One region of the Variovorax endophyticus genome, then DNA from elsewhere that is predicted to be linked to it. Evidence: riboswitches for the same ligand, from Rfam matches in the RefSeq annotation. Region 1 holds a riboswitch; the other holds the start of a gene.
What was found. Region 1 has a riboswitch for glycine ahead of KV106_RS30930 (D-amino acid dehydrogenase). Riboswitches for the same ligand answer to the same signal wherever they lie in the genome.
Positions count from the first base shown of each region.

Region 2: linked by a shared signal. The riboswitch ahead of gcvT (glycine cleavage system aminomethyltransferase GcvT) and the one ahead of KV106_RS30930 (D-amino acid dehydrogenase) in region 1 are both predicted to bind glycine.

Region 1 covers NZ_JAHUTH010000030.1:9,954-16,574, reverse strand. Annotated here, with positions in the region: gene rfbB (dTDP-glucose 4,6-dehydratase) at 1-822, opposite strand, end outside; glycine riboswitch at 1,083-1,200, shown strand; gene KV106_RS30930 (D-amino acid dehydrogenase) at 1,289-2,596, shown strand; gene KV106_RS30925 (FIST signal transduction protein) at 2,619-3,899, opposite strand; gene KV106_RS30920 (PhaM family polyhydroxyalkanoate granule multifunctional regulatory protein) at 3,940-4,713, opposite strand; gene KV106_RS30915 (aminotransferase-like domain-containing protein) at 4,784-6,226, opposite strand; gene KV106_RS30910 (LysE family translocator) at 6,327-6,621, shown strand, end outside.
Region 2 covers NZ_JAHUTH010000003.1:49,463-56,083, forward strand. Annotated here, with positions in the region: gene KV106_RS04935 (Crp/Fnr family transcriptional regulator) at 1-513, opposite strand, end outside; gene gcvP (aminomethyl-transferring glycine dehydrogenase) at 519-3,431, opposite strand; gene gcvH (glycine cleavage system protein GcvH) at 3,507-3,878, opposite strand; gene gcvT (glycine cleavage system aminomethyltransferase GcvT) at 3,927-5,126, opposite strand; glycine riboswitch at 5,142-5,248, opposite strand; glycine riboswitch at 5,269-5,352, opposite strand; gene KV106_RS04955 (hypothetical protein) at 5,376-5,927, opposite strand; gene KV106_RS04960 (acyltransferase family protein) at 6,131-6,621, shown strand, end outside.

The DNA.
Region 1 (6,621 bases):
ACGCGGACGCAACTCGTCGAGCAGCGCACACACGGTCTTCACGATCTCGATGTTCGGCTTCTCGTTCCAGCCGCCCACGTTGTAGGTCTCGCCGAGCCGGCCGGCCTCGAGCACGCGACGGATCGCGCTGCAGTGGTCCTTGACGTAGAGCCAGTCGCGCACCTGCATGCCGTCGCCATACACGGGCAGCGGCTTGCCGGCCAGCGCGTTGACGATCATCAGCGGGATCAGCTTCTCGGGGAAATGGAAGGGGCCGTAGTTGTTCGAGCAGTTGGTGGTGAGCACCGGCAGGCCGTAGGTGTGGTGCCAGGCGCGCACGAGGTGGTCGCTGGCGGCCTTGCTGGCCGAGTACGGGCTGTTGGGCTCGTACTTGTTCTCCTCGGTGAAGGCCGGGTCGGTCTTCGAGAGCGAGCCGTAGACCTCGTCGGTCGACACGTGCAGGAAGCGGAAGGCCGCCTTCTGGTCGGCCGGCAGCGCGTTCCAGTAACCACGCACCGACTCGAGCAGTCGGAAGGTACCGAGCACGTTGGTCTGCACGAAGTCCTCGGGGCCGTGGATCGAGCGGTCCACGTGCGACTCGGCCGCGAAATTGACCACCGCGCGCGGCTTGTGCTCGGCCAGCAGGCGGTCGAGCAGCGCGCTGTCGCCGATGTCGCCCTGCACGAAGACATGGCGCGGATTGCCCTTGAGCGAAGCCAGGGTCTCGAGATTGCCGGCGTAGGTGAGCTTGTCGAGGTTCACGACCGGTTCGTCGCCTTGCGCGATCCAGTCGAGGACGAAATTGGCGCCGATGAAGCCGGCGCCGCCGGTAACCAGGATCATGGAGTCCCCTGTGCTGTGTGATTGCTGAGTCGCGTGGTCGAAAGCCCGAAGCCGCGCGGGCGCGGCCGGGCGTGGATTATCCCACCCGTGCGCAAGGCCGAATCCCGGGGTTGGCCGGTGCGCAAGGCCCGCCTACAATCGCCACCCATTGCAGGAGAGCGGGCCGCATGCATCGCGCAGGCAGCCCCACCGAAGGCGCAAACTCCCATAAACGCTCAGGTCGGCTCCACGCTTCGCGCGGGACCTGTACTGCAACCACTGAAACGCCGTCTGGAGAGCCAGCACATCGCCCATCGCGGCCGTGCTGCGCCGAAGGAGCAAGTCCGCTGCAAGGTGCAGCGGATGAAACTCTCAGGTACCGAGGACAGGGGGAGCGGCAATTGGACGGCCGTCCGGTTGCGCGCTATCTATTCAGCAGCACAACCTTCACGCCGTTCAAGCGCTTCGACCTCGAAAGGTACTTGAAATGCGCGTGATCGTATTGGGCGCCGGCCTGCTCGGCGTGACCTCGGCCTACTACCTCCAGCAACTCGGCCACGACGTGACCGTGATCGACCGGCAGGCCACCCCGGCCGCCGAGACCAGCTTCGCCAACGGCGGCCAGATCTCGGTGAGCCATGCCGAGCCCTGGGCCAATCCCAGCGCGCCGCTCAAGGTGCTGCAGTGGCTGGGCAAGGAAGACGCCCCGCTGCTGTTCCGCATCCGCGCCGACATGCGCCAGTGGCTCTGGGGCCTGCAGTTCCTGCGCGAGTGCACGCCCGCGCGCACGCGCCACAACATCGAGCAGATCGTGCGCCTGGGCACCTACAGCCGCGACACGCTGCAGCAGCTGCGCCGCGACACCGGCATCCGCTACGACGAGCGCACGCAGGGCATCCTGCACTTCTACACGACGCAAAAAGAGTTCGACGGCGCCCTCGCGCCCGCCGAGCAGATGCGCGCGCTGGGCTGCGAGCGCCAGGTGATCTCGGCCGACGAGGCCGTGAAGCTCGAGCCCGCGCTGGCCCATATCCGGCCGCAGCTCGCCGGCGCCACCTACACGGCCGAGGACGAATCGGGCGACGCCAACCGCTTCGCGCGCGAACTCGCGCGGCTCGCGGCCGAGGCGGGCGTGAAGTTCCTGATGAGCCACACCATCACCGCGCTGCGCGAGGTGGGCGGCGCGATCGACCACGTCGAGGTCACCGACGCCGAGGGCCGCTTCCAGCGCATCCGCGGCGATGCCTTCGTGATGGCCATGGGTTCGCTGAGCCCGCTGCTGGCGGCACCGCTGGGCATCCGGCTGCCGATCTATCCGGCCAAGGGCTATTCGGTCACGATGCCGGTGAAGGACGCGAGCAAGGCCTACCAGGTCTCGCTGACCGACGACGAATACAAGCTGGTGTTCTCGCGCTACACCTCGGAGTCGGGCGACCGCATGCGCATCGCCGGCACGGCCGAGCTCAACGGCTACGACCGCGACCTCAACCGCGTGCGCTGCGAAGCCATCGTGCGCCGCGTCGAGCAGCTGTTCCCCGGCGCCGGCGACACCGCCCAGGCCCAGTTCTGGACCGGCCTGCGCCCGGCCACGCCGAGCAACGTGCCGCTGATCGGCCGCACGAAACTCGCGAACCTCTACCTCAACACCGGCCACGGCACGCTCGGCTGGACCCACGCCTGCGGCTCGGGCAAGTCGATCGCGCGCATCGTGAGCGGCCTGGCGCCGGAGGTGGATTTCGCGTTCACGGGGCTGCCCCGGCCCGTGGCGGGCGTGGCGCGGCCCGCGCTGGGCTGAGCTTCCGAAAGAAGGCGGACGCTCAGTCGTCCGCCGTGAACACCGTCAGCACACCCGTGTAGCCATACACGTGGTGCCGCGCGATCTCGCCCGCGGCGAAGAAGCCGACCAGCGGCACGTCGCCCAGCGCGTGGCGCACGATCTGCAGCTCGGCGCCGGGCGCGCCGAAGTGCGGGCCGCCGCGGCCCGAGCAGCTCACGTAGACGGCGCCGGCGATGCGCCGCGCGGGATGCGGTGCCGCCTCGGCCTCGCCGGCGGCGACGGCGCGCGCGGTGGCCAGGGTCTGTTCCTCGGGCTCGAGCTCCTCGCGGATCTCGGCGCAGATGCGCATCAGGTCGGCGCGCGCGGCCTGGGCGTTGCGGCGGCAGAAGCTCAGGCGCATGCCGGCCTCGGCCACGTCGGCGATCGCGATGCCGCGGCGCGTGGGGTCGAGGCCGATGATGTGGCGCACCAGCACGTCGGCGCCGAGGTCGCCGGTGCGGCGGATGCCGTCGCTGCCGGCATCGACCAGGCCCACCAGGGTGGCGCGCACGGCCTCGATGGCTTCCTGCGGCCGCTCGAGCGAGACCTGCAGGTCGGCCAGCAGCACGTCGAGCGCGGGCTCGCCGTCGAGCTGCAGCACCAGGTTGCCGTCGGCCTCGGTGATCTCGCGCTCGCGCGCGCTGCCCGAGCGCAGCGGCTGGCAGCCCTGCGTGACGCGCGACACCAGCCGCACGCCCTCGCCGAACACCACGCCCGACAGGCCGCCCGAGAACACGCCGCCGGCCGCGCCCTGGCCGCGGATGTTGCCGTTGCCGCCGACCGCGAACTGCAACGCGCCGCCGCGGCCCGACGAAAGGCCGCCGAACAGGTAGCCGGTGTCGGTGCGCCCGGCCATCTCGCCGATGAGCTCGGTCAGGTCGGGGGTGGCGGGATCGGCATGCACCAGCGCCGTGTGGGCCTCGAAGCCGCTCATCTCGGAGCTGGCCAGCGGCGCCACGCCCGAGAACACGCGGTACTGGTCGCTCGGCAGCGCGCAGAGCATCAGGCTCAGGCCGGGCTCGTCGAAGTACTCGGCATTGTTGGCCGACACGCCGACGCCGACGGTGCCGGCCCAGTCGGTCACCTCGGGCAGCTCGGCGCTCAGGTGGTCGAGGATCTCCTGCGCGTCGACCGCATAGTGGTCGGTGATGTAGAGCAGCCCGAGGGTGGGTGCCGAGGCGTAGTCGGGCAGCGCCATCTGCGCACGCAGCTGGGCCAGCACGAGGCCGGCCGCCATGCGCCATTGCGGATGGGTGGCGTGACCGGAGGGAAACAACTTCATCGTGCCAACCTGCTTCGTTCGATGTTCAGGACAAGGCGGCTCAGCGTCGGCCGCCCGTTCGCTTGCGGGCCGCGGGCGCCGCGGCCGGCTTCTTCGCCGCCGGTCGCTTGGCGGCCGTCGAGGCCTTGCGGGGGGTGGACTTGCGCGAGGCGCTCGCGGTTCCCATGGCCTTGCCGACGGCGTCGGCCAGCGGCTGGGTCACGGCCGGCATCTTGAGCTGGGCCGCGTCCTGCAGCGCGGTGCTCGCGATCTGCTGGAACTGTTCGGTCAGCGAGCCCCACCACTTGAGCGGGTCGACCGCGCCGCCGGCGGCATCGCCCGCGGCGGACTTGGCCGAGGCCTTGGCGGCCGGCCTGGCCTTGCGGCGCGGCAGCGGTGCCTCTTCCTCCTCTTCTTCCTCCGCGTCGAGTTCCTCTTCGTCCTCGAGCTCGACCTCGGGTTCGGGCGCCGCGGCTGCCGGCGCCGGGCTGACCGCCGCGGCCGCCGCATTCGCCTGCCGCGTGAACGCGCCCGCGAGGTCCTCCATGCGCACGTTCATGCCGCGCAGGGTGGACAGCGTCATCTTCTGCACCTCCAGCGCCTGAATCGTGGCCTTGAGCGCATGGCCGTTCTGCTCGAGCCAGTACTGCACCGTCTTGAGTTCCTGGATGCGCTTGTCGACCTCCTCGACGCTCATGGTGGGCGCCACCCAGCTCGCCATGCTCGGGATGCCGGGCACGGAACCGGCGCCGCTCGCGCCGGCCGCGAGGTTCTTGAGGAAGTCGAAGCCGGGTACGAACTGGCTGAAATCGAAGGGTTGGCTGGCTTTGTTCATGCGGCAGGTCTCCGGTCTGGCGGGTGTTGTGCTGCCAGCTTACTCCAAGGCAGGGCCCGCCCCGCCCGGCTCAAAGCTCGTCGCGCGTCCTGGCGAAGACCTTCCAGAAGCTCGCGTCCTGCGAGCTGGCGAAGTTGATGCGCATCAGCGTGGTGGGCGGCCGGCGGGCATGGAACAGCGAGCCCGGCGCCAGCAGGTAGCCCTGGTCGAGCATGCGCTGGGTCAGCACGTCGGTGTCGACGCCGGTGTCGACCCAGCCGAACAGCCCCGCGGGCTCGGACGCGAAGGTGCAGCCGTGCGCCAGCACCAGCTTGGCGGCGCGCGCGCGTGCGCCCTCCAGCCGGATGCGCACGCGCTCCGAATGGCGCCGCAGCTGGCCCTGGTCGATGCACCACGAGAGCGCCCGCTCGAACAGCGCGGGCGAGGTCAGGGTGGCCAGCAGCTTGGTCTCGAGCAGCCGCTCCTTGAGCGCGGGCGAGGCGGCCAGGAAGCCGATGCGCCAGTTGGGCGCGAGGATCTTCGCGAAGCCGCTGACGTAGATGGTGCGCTGCAGCCCGTCGAGCGCGCTGAGCCGGGTCGCGTGCTCGGGCGCGAGGTGGCTGTAGGTGTCGTCCTCGACGATGTGGAAGTCGTGCTCGTTGGCCAGCTTGAGCACACGGTGCGCGCTGTGGGGCGACAGGCTGTAGCCGGTCGGGTTGTGCAGCACGCTCACGCTGACGAACAGCTTCGGGCTGTGCAGCGCGCAGTACTGCGCCATCACGTCGAGGTCGGGCCCGTCGGCGCGGCGCGGCACCGGCAGGATGCGCATGCCCAGCGCCTCGAGGCGCGCGAACTCGAGCGCCCAGCCGGGCTCCTCGACCATCACCGGATCGCCGGCGCGCAGCATGGTGCGGCTCACGATGTCCAGCGCATGGGTCGCGCCGATGGTGGTCACGATCTGGTCGGGCGCGGCCGGCACGTTGATGCCCACCAGCTTCTGCGACAGGCTGCGCCGCAGCGCCGCGTCGCCCGCGGGCTCGCCGTACTGCAGCGACAGCTCCTGCAGCATCGCGGTGCTGGTCATGCGCCGCACCGCCGTCGGCATGAACGAGGAATCGAGCCAGTCGGGCGGAAACACGCCCATGCCGGGCTGCGGCTTGTCGCTCGGGCGGTGGAACATGCTGCGGATCAGCGAGCTGGCGTCGGCCGGCGTGCGCGAGGCCATCATCTGCGTGACCATCGACAGCGCGCTGACCTGCAGCGGGTCGCCGGGCGGCTGGGCCGGGTCGCGGCCGGGATCGCGGCCCGAATCGCGCACGAAGAAGCCGCGCTGGCGCCGCGCCTCCACCAGCCCGAGCGCCAAGAGCTGGTCGTAGGCGGCCACCACGGTGTAGGGGCTCACGCCCTGCTGGCGCGCGCACTCGCGCACCGAGGGCAGCCGCGCGCCCGGCAGCAGCAGCCGGTTGCGGATGCGTTCGGCCAGGCGATCGGCCAGCTGGGCGGTCAGCGACTGGGACGAGGTTCGTGTCAGCATCGGCGTTCGATCTGTGTTGTACGCAAGCCCGATACAGATTGGCTGTGTGTACGACCATCTGTACTGGAACTGTAATGGTCCAAAGTTTAGAGTGTGTGTCATGAACTGGCAAGAATTCACCGCCCTGCTGGTGCTGGCCACGGCGATGAGCTTCTCGCCCGGCCCCAACACCACGCTGTCGACCACCCTCGCGGCCAACGGCGGCCTGCCGCGCGCGATGCGCTTCGTGGTCGCGGTGCCCGTGGGCTGGACCCTGCTGCTCGCGCTGTGCGCGGCCGGCCTGGGCGCGCTGGTGATGGCGGCGCCCGCGCTGCGCTGGGCCATCAAGGCGCTGGGCATCGCCTACCTGCTGTACCTCGCGTTCAAGCTCGCCACCAGCACCACGCTGGGCCGCG
Region 2 (6,621 bases), on a different contig from region 1:
CGGAAAGCCCGCGGGACTGAACAGCGAGGCCAGGCTCTGCGCGACCTTGGCGACCGGGTCGAGCGTGCGGTCCGACAGCGTGACGGCCATCGACTGCGTGAGCCGCTCGCTCAGCAGCTGCAGCACGAAGCGGTTGAAGGCGCGGTTGCCGTCGAGCAGGTGGAAGAAGGCGGCCTTCGGCATCTTGATGATCACCGCGTCGGACAGCGCGACCGCGTCGCAGAAGCGCGGTTCGTTGCGGATCAGCTCGACCTCGCCGACCCAGCTGAAGGCCTGGCCCATGAAGGTCACGGGCTTGCCCGAGGCCGAGGTGGTGCACAGCTTCATGCTGCCGCGCCCCATGCCGACCCAGTGCTCGGCCGGGTCGCCGCGATGCCAGATGGCCTGGCCCGCGGCGAGTTCGACGAAGCGCAGCTGCGGCAGCAGCACTTCGGCCTCGTCGTCGCTCAGCGTGTGGGCCCAGACGCAGCCGCGCCAGCGCGACTTGAGCGAGGCGATCTCGCCGGGGTCCATGCGGCTCAGGCCGCTTCGGTTTCCTGGTATTCGCCCACGGGCACGCAGCTGCAGAACAGGTTGCGGTCGCCGTAGACGTTGTCGACGCGGCCGATCGGCGGCCAGTACTTGGCATCCTTGAGCCCGGCCAGCGGGAAGGCGCCGAGTTCGCGCGCATAGGGATGGCCCCATTCGCTGCCGAGCAGGCTCGCGGCCGTGTGCGGCGCGTGCTTGAGCGGGTTGTCGTCCTTCGGCCAGACGCCTTCCTCGATGCGGCGGATCTCGCCGCGGATGGCGATCATCGCCTCGATGAAGCGGTCGAGCTCGGCCAGCGGCTCGCTCTCGGTCGGCTCCACCATCAGCGTGCCCGGCACCGGGAAGCTCAGCGTGGGCGCATGGAAGCCGTAGTCGATCAGGCGCTTGGCGACGTCCTCGGCGGTGACGCCGCTGGTGTCCTTGAGCGGGCGCAGGTCGAGGATGCACTCGTGCGCGACGTGGCCGTTGGGGCTCGCGTACAGCGTGGGGTAGTGGTCCTTGAGCCGCGCGCTGATGTAGTTGGCGCTGAGGATCGCGGTCTCGGTCGCGGCCTGCAGGCCCTTCGCGCCCATCATGCGGCAGTACATCCAGCTGATCGGCAGCACGGCCGCATTGCCCAGCGGCGCGGCCGACACGGCACCCACGCCATGGCCCGACACGCCCGCGGTCGCATGGCCCGGCAGGTAGGGCACGAGGTCCTCGACCACGCAGACCGGGCCCACGCCCGGGCCGCCGCCGCCGTGCGGGATGCAGAAGGTCTTGTGCAGGTTCAGGTGGCTCACGTCGCCGCCGAACTCGCCCGGCGCGGCCACGCCCACCAGCGCGTTCATGTTGGCGCCGTCGACATACACGCGCCCGCCGTGCGCATGCACCAGCTCGCACAGCTCCTTCACGCGGGTCTCGAACACGCCGTGCGTGCTCGGGTAGGTGATCATCACCGCGGCCAGGTTCTTGCCGTGCTTCTCGCAGGCGCGCTTCAGGTCGTCGAGGTCGACGTTGCCCTGCGCGTCGCAGGCCGTGACCACCACCTGCAGGCCCACCATCTGCGCGCTCGCGGGATTGGTGCCGTGCGCCGACGAGGGAATCAGGCAGATGTTGCGGTGGCCCTCGCCCTTGGCCTCGTGGAAGGCGCGAATCGCCAGCAGGCCCGCGTACTCGCCCTGCGAGCCGGCATTGGGCTGCAGGCTGATGCCCGCGTAGCCGGTGGCTTCGCAGAGCCAGGCGCGCAGCTGGGCGTCGAGCTGGGCATAGCCCTGCAGCTGCTCGGCCGGCGCGAAGGGATGGATGTTCGCGAACTCGGGCCAGGTGATCGGGATCATCTCGCTGGTCGCGTTGAGCTTCATGGTGCAGCTGCCCAGCGGGATCATGCTGCGGTCGAGCGCGAGGTCCTTGTCCGACAGGCTGCGGATGTAGCGCAGCATCGCGGTCTCGCTCTTGTGGGTGTTGAACACCGGGTGCGATAGGAAGGCGCTCGCGCGGCGCAGTTCCTGCGGAATGCGCGGCGCGGTGTTGGCGGCCAGCTCCTCGAAGCGCGGCATCGGCGTGCCGGCGGGCACGAACAGCGCCCACAGGGTCTCGACGTCGGCGCGCGTGCTGGTCTCGTCGAGCGAGATGCCCAGGTGCTGCTGCAGCCGCTGGCGCAGGTTCACGTTGGCGGCCTGCGCGCGCTCGAGGATCTTCGCGGTGTCGTCGCCTGTGCGGATGGTCAGCGAATCGAAGGCGGTCTCGTTGACCGGCTCGCGGCCCATCTGGGCCAGGCCGCGCGCGAGGATCGCGGTGAGCGCGGCCACGCGTTGCGCGATGCGCGTGAGGCCGTCGGGCCCGTGGTAGACCGCGTACATGCTCGCGACCACGGCGGGCAGCACCTGCGCGGTGCAGATGTTCGAGGTCGCCTTCTCGCGCCGGATGTGCTGCTCGCGCGTCTGCAGCGCGAGGCGGTAGGCAGGGCGGCCATGGGTGTCGACGCTCACGCCGACCAGGCGGCCCGGCAGCGAGCGCTTGAAGTCGTCGCGGCAGGCCAGGTAGGCCGCGTGCGGGCCGCCGTTGCACAGCGGCATGCCGAAGCGCTGGGTGGTGCCGCAGACGATGTCGGCATCCCATTCGCCGGGCGGCGCGAGCAGGGTCAGCGCCAGCAGGTCGGCCGCGACGCAGAAGGCCGCGCCGTACTGATGCGCGTGGCCCGCGAGCGGGCGCAGGTCGTGCACGTGACCGGTGGTGGCCGGGTATTGCGCCAGCACGCCGAAGAATTCGCCGCTGGCCATCAGGTGCGGCAGGGTTTCGGAAGCGGTGCTGACCTTGACCTCGATGCCCAGCGGCGCGGCGCGGGTCTTCACCACCTCGATGGTCTGCGGATGGCAGTCGCCCGAGACCAGGAACACGTTGCTCTTGCTCTTCACGCTGCGCTTGGCCAGCGTCATCGCCTCGGCGGCCGCGGTGGCCTCGTCGAGCATCGAGGCATTGGCGATCGCCATGCCCGTGAGGTCGCACACCATGGTCTGGAAGTTGACCAGCGCCTCCATGCGGCCCTGCGAGATCTCGGCCTGGTAGGGCGTGTAGGCCGTGTACCAGGCCGGGTTCTCGAGGATGTTGCGCAGGATCACGCCCGGCGTGTGGGTGCCGTAGTAGCCCTGGCCGATGAAGTTGCGGAACACCTTGTTCTTCGCCGCGATCGCCTTGAGCTCGGCCAGCGCATCGGCCTCGGTGGCCGGTGCCGGCAGCCGCATCGGCTTGCTGCGCCGGATCGCCGCGGGCACGATGCCGTCGATGAGTTCGGCGCGCGTGGCCGACCCGATCACGGGCAGCATGCGCGCCTCGTCGTCGGCATCGATGCCGATGTGGCGGGCGATGAATTCCTCGGCGTTCTCGAGTTCTTGCAGGGTGGGCAGGGCGGCGGGGGTGGGCATGGCGGGCGGGGGAAGAGAAGGGGGAGCGGACTTCCGGACGCGAGCCTTCGCGTCCGGCCATCCGGTTTCAGGGGGTCAGGATTCCTCGGCGAACTTGCCGTAGGCGGTTTCGTCCATCAGCGCGTCGAGCTGCGCCGGTTCGGACAGCTTGACCTTGAAGAACCAGCCTTCGGCCAGCGGCGCGCTGTTGGCGAGCGAGGGATCGGCGCGCAGGGCCTCGTTGACTTCGGTGATCTCGCCCGAGACGGGCATGAACACGTCGGCCGCGGCCTTCACCGATTCGACGACGCCGGCGACATCGCCCTGGGCGAAGCTCTTGCCGACCTCGGGCAGGTCGACGAAGACCACGTCGCCCAGCGCGTCCTGCGCATGGACGGTGATGCCGACCGTGGCGTTGCCGCCCTCGGCCTGCACCCATTCGTGGTCCTTGGTGTACTTGATGCTCATGTCGAAAAACTCCTCGTGGATAAAAAGTGGCCGATGCCGGGGCGTAGGTTAGCCGCGGTAGTAGCGGGTCGGCACGAAAGGCAGCGTCGAGACCTCCATCGGCACCGGCTTGCCGCGCACGATGGCCTGCACCCGGGTGCCGGGCTCGGCGAAGGCGGTGGCCACGTAGCCCATGGCGACCGGCCGGTCGGCCGTCGGGCCCAGCAGGCCGCTGGTGACCTGGCCGATGTCCTGGCCCTCGAAGGACTGCAGCGGCGTGCCGTCGCGCACCGGGATGCGCTCGAGCGCGACCAGGCCGACGCGGCGGCGCTTGAGCGTGTCGTGGTCGAGATGGCCGGCCGCGCCGGTGGCGGCGGTGAGCTGGGCCAGGATCTTCTCGGCGCCGGGGAAGCCGCCCGCGCGCGCGCCGCCCGTGCGGCGCACCTTCTGGATCGCCCAGTTGAGCGAGGCCTCGACCGGCGTGGTACTGGTGTCGATGTCGCTGCCGTAGAGGCACAGGCCGGCCTCGAGCCGCAGCGAGTTGCGCGCGCCCAGGCCGATGGGCTTGACCTCGGGCTGGGCCAGCAGCAGTCGCGCCAGCGCCTCGGCGTCCTTCGCGGCGACCGAGATCTCGAAGCCGTCCTCGCCGGTGTAGCCGCTGCGCGTGACGAAGGCGGCTATGCCGCCGATCTGCACCGCGCCGCCGGTCATGAACACGAAGCGCTCGATGCCGGGCGAGAGCCTTGCCAGCGTGGCCGCGGCCTGCGGTCCCTGCAGCGCGAGCAGCGCCTGCTCGGGCAGCGGCTGCACCTGGCAGCGCTGGCCGATCCTCTGCTGGATGTGGGCGATGTCGGCCACCTTGCAGGCGCCGTTGACGATCACGAACAGCGAGCCGTTGCCTTCGTTGAAGAACATCAGGTCGTCGAGGATGCCGCCCTGGTCGTCGAGCAGCAGGCCGTAGCGCTGCTTGCCCGCGGGCAGGTCGATCACGTCGACCGGCATCAGGGTCTCGAAGGCGGCCGCGGCGTCGGGGCCGGACAGGCGCAGCTGGCCCATGTGGGAGATGTCGAACAGGCCCGCGGCCTCGCGCGTATGTTTGTGCTCGGCCATCAGGCCGGCGGGGTACTGGACCGGCATCGAGTAGCCGGCGAAGGGCACCATGCGGGCGCCGAGTTCCAGGTGCAATGCGTGCAGCGGGGTCTTGAGCAGTTCGGATTCGGGGGCGGAAGCAGCCACGGGGCACTCCTGGGGGCAGCAATCGAATGCCATGGCTCGCGCCATGGGGCCACCCCTGCTGTCCGCTTTACCTGAGAGATTCGCCCCACGATCGGGGTTTGCTCCTTCGGTGGGCCTGGCGCCTGCGGCACCGGCCTCTCTCCAGCAAGGAAACGCCGTCCCGCGAGGGCCGGCGCTGTGTCAGTCCTTTTGCCTGAGCGTTCGGGGGTTCCCTGCGCCTTCGGCGGCCCCGTGCGGGGCTCTCTCCTGACCCGGGCGAGTGTAGTGGATTGCGGCGCCGGTTCAGTGCATCACTTCGGCCGGCGGCAGCAGCCGCTCGATGCGCTCGCGCAATGACTCCGCGCGCTCGGCGCCGGCCGTCTTCTCGACCTCGGTCAGCATCAGCGCGGCGATGGTCAGCATGGCCTCGCGGTCGCGCGCCTCGCGCAGCGCGTCGCGCATCTGCAGCGCGAAGCGCGGATCGCGGCGCACGAACATGCGCTCGCAGATGTCGAACAGGAACATGCGCGTGGTGGCCAGCGAGCGCTTGCCGTCGAAGGCGTCGGCGGCGGTCGAGACGTGGATGGGTTCGGCGGCCGGCGCGGGCTGCGGTTCCGGCGCCGCGGCCTCCACCGCCTCCACCACGGCCACCGTGCGCGGGTCGTGCAGGTAGCCGCGCTCCACCAGCGTCATCAGGGCCTGCTCGGCATCGCCGCGGCTCGCGAACAGCGGGCTGAAGTCGGTCAGCGAGCGGCGGCCGTCGGCCATCAGCAGCAAGGCCCGTTCGCGCTGGCTCAGGGTGCGCTGTCCGCCCTGGAGTTCGTCGCGCGCCTTGTCGGTCTTGGTGGGAAACATGCGGTGCCGCCGGGTCCGGGATGGAGCCCGAGCATCGCGGATGCGCGTGACATCTTCATGAAGCGCGGAACACCAAAGGCTTAAGCATCGCCCGTGCGAGCGCTGCGGGTTTCGCGCTTCCGTTCGGCAACCCGGCAAGCCCTCGCGACAAGACCGGAACGCGCTCCGGACGGCGCGGGCTGCACCGGATGTTGCCGACCCCGATGAGCACGAGCCCGACCTTTCGCGACCTGCCGATGCGCGCGCCGGCCATTGCGGCGAACACCGCCGCGCGGGCCGAAGCCTATCGCGCCGACATCGACGGCCTGCGCGCCGTCGCGGTGCTCGCGGTGGTGTTTTTCCACGCCTTTCCGCGCGCGGTGCCCGGCGGCTTCATCGGCGTCGATGTCTTCTTCGTGATCTCGGGCTTCCTGATCACCTCGATCCTGCTGCGCGCGCAGGCCGAGGGCCGCTTCAGTTATCGCGACTTCTATGCGCGGCGCGTGCGGCGCATCTTCCCGGCGCTGCTGCTGGTGCTCGCCACGGTGCTGGCCTTCGGCTGGTGGGTGCTGCTCGACGACGAGTTCAGGGCGCTCGGGCGGCAGGCGGGCGGCGGCGCCTTCTTCGTGGCCAATCTGGTCTTCTGGCGCGAGGCCGGCTACTTCGACGCCGCGGCCGAGCTCAAGCCGCTGCTGCACCTGTGGTCACTGGGCAT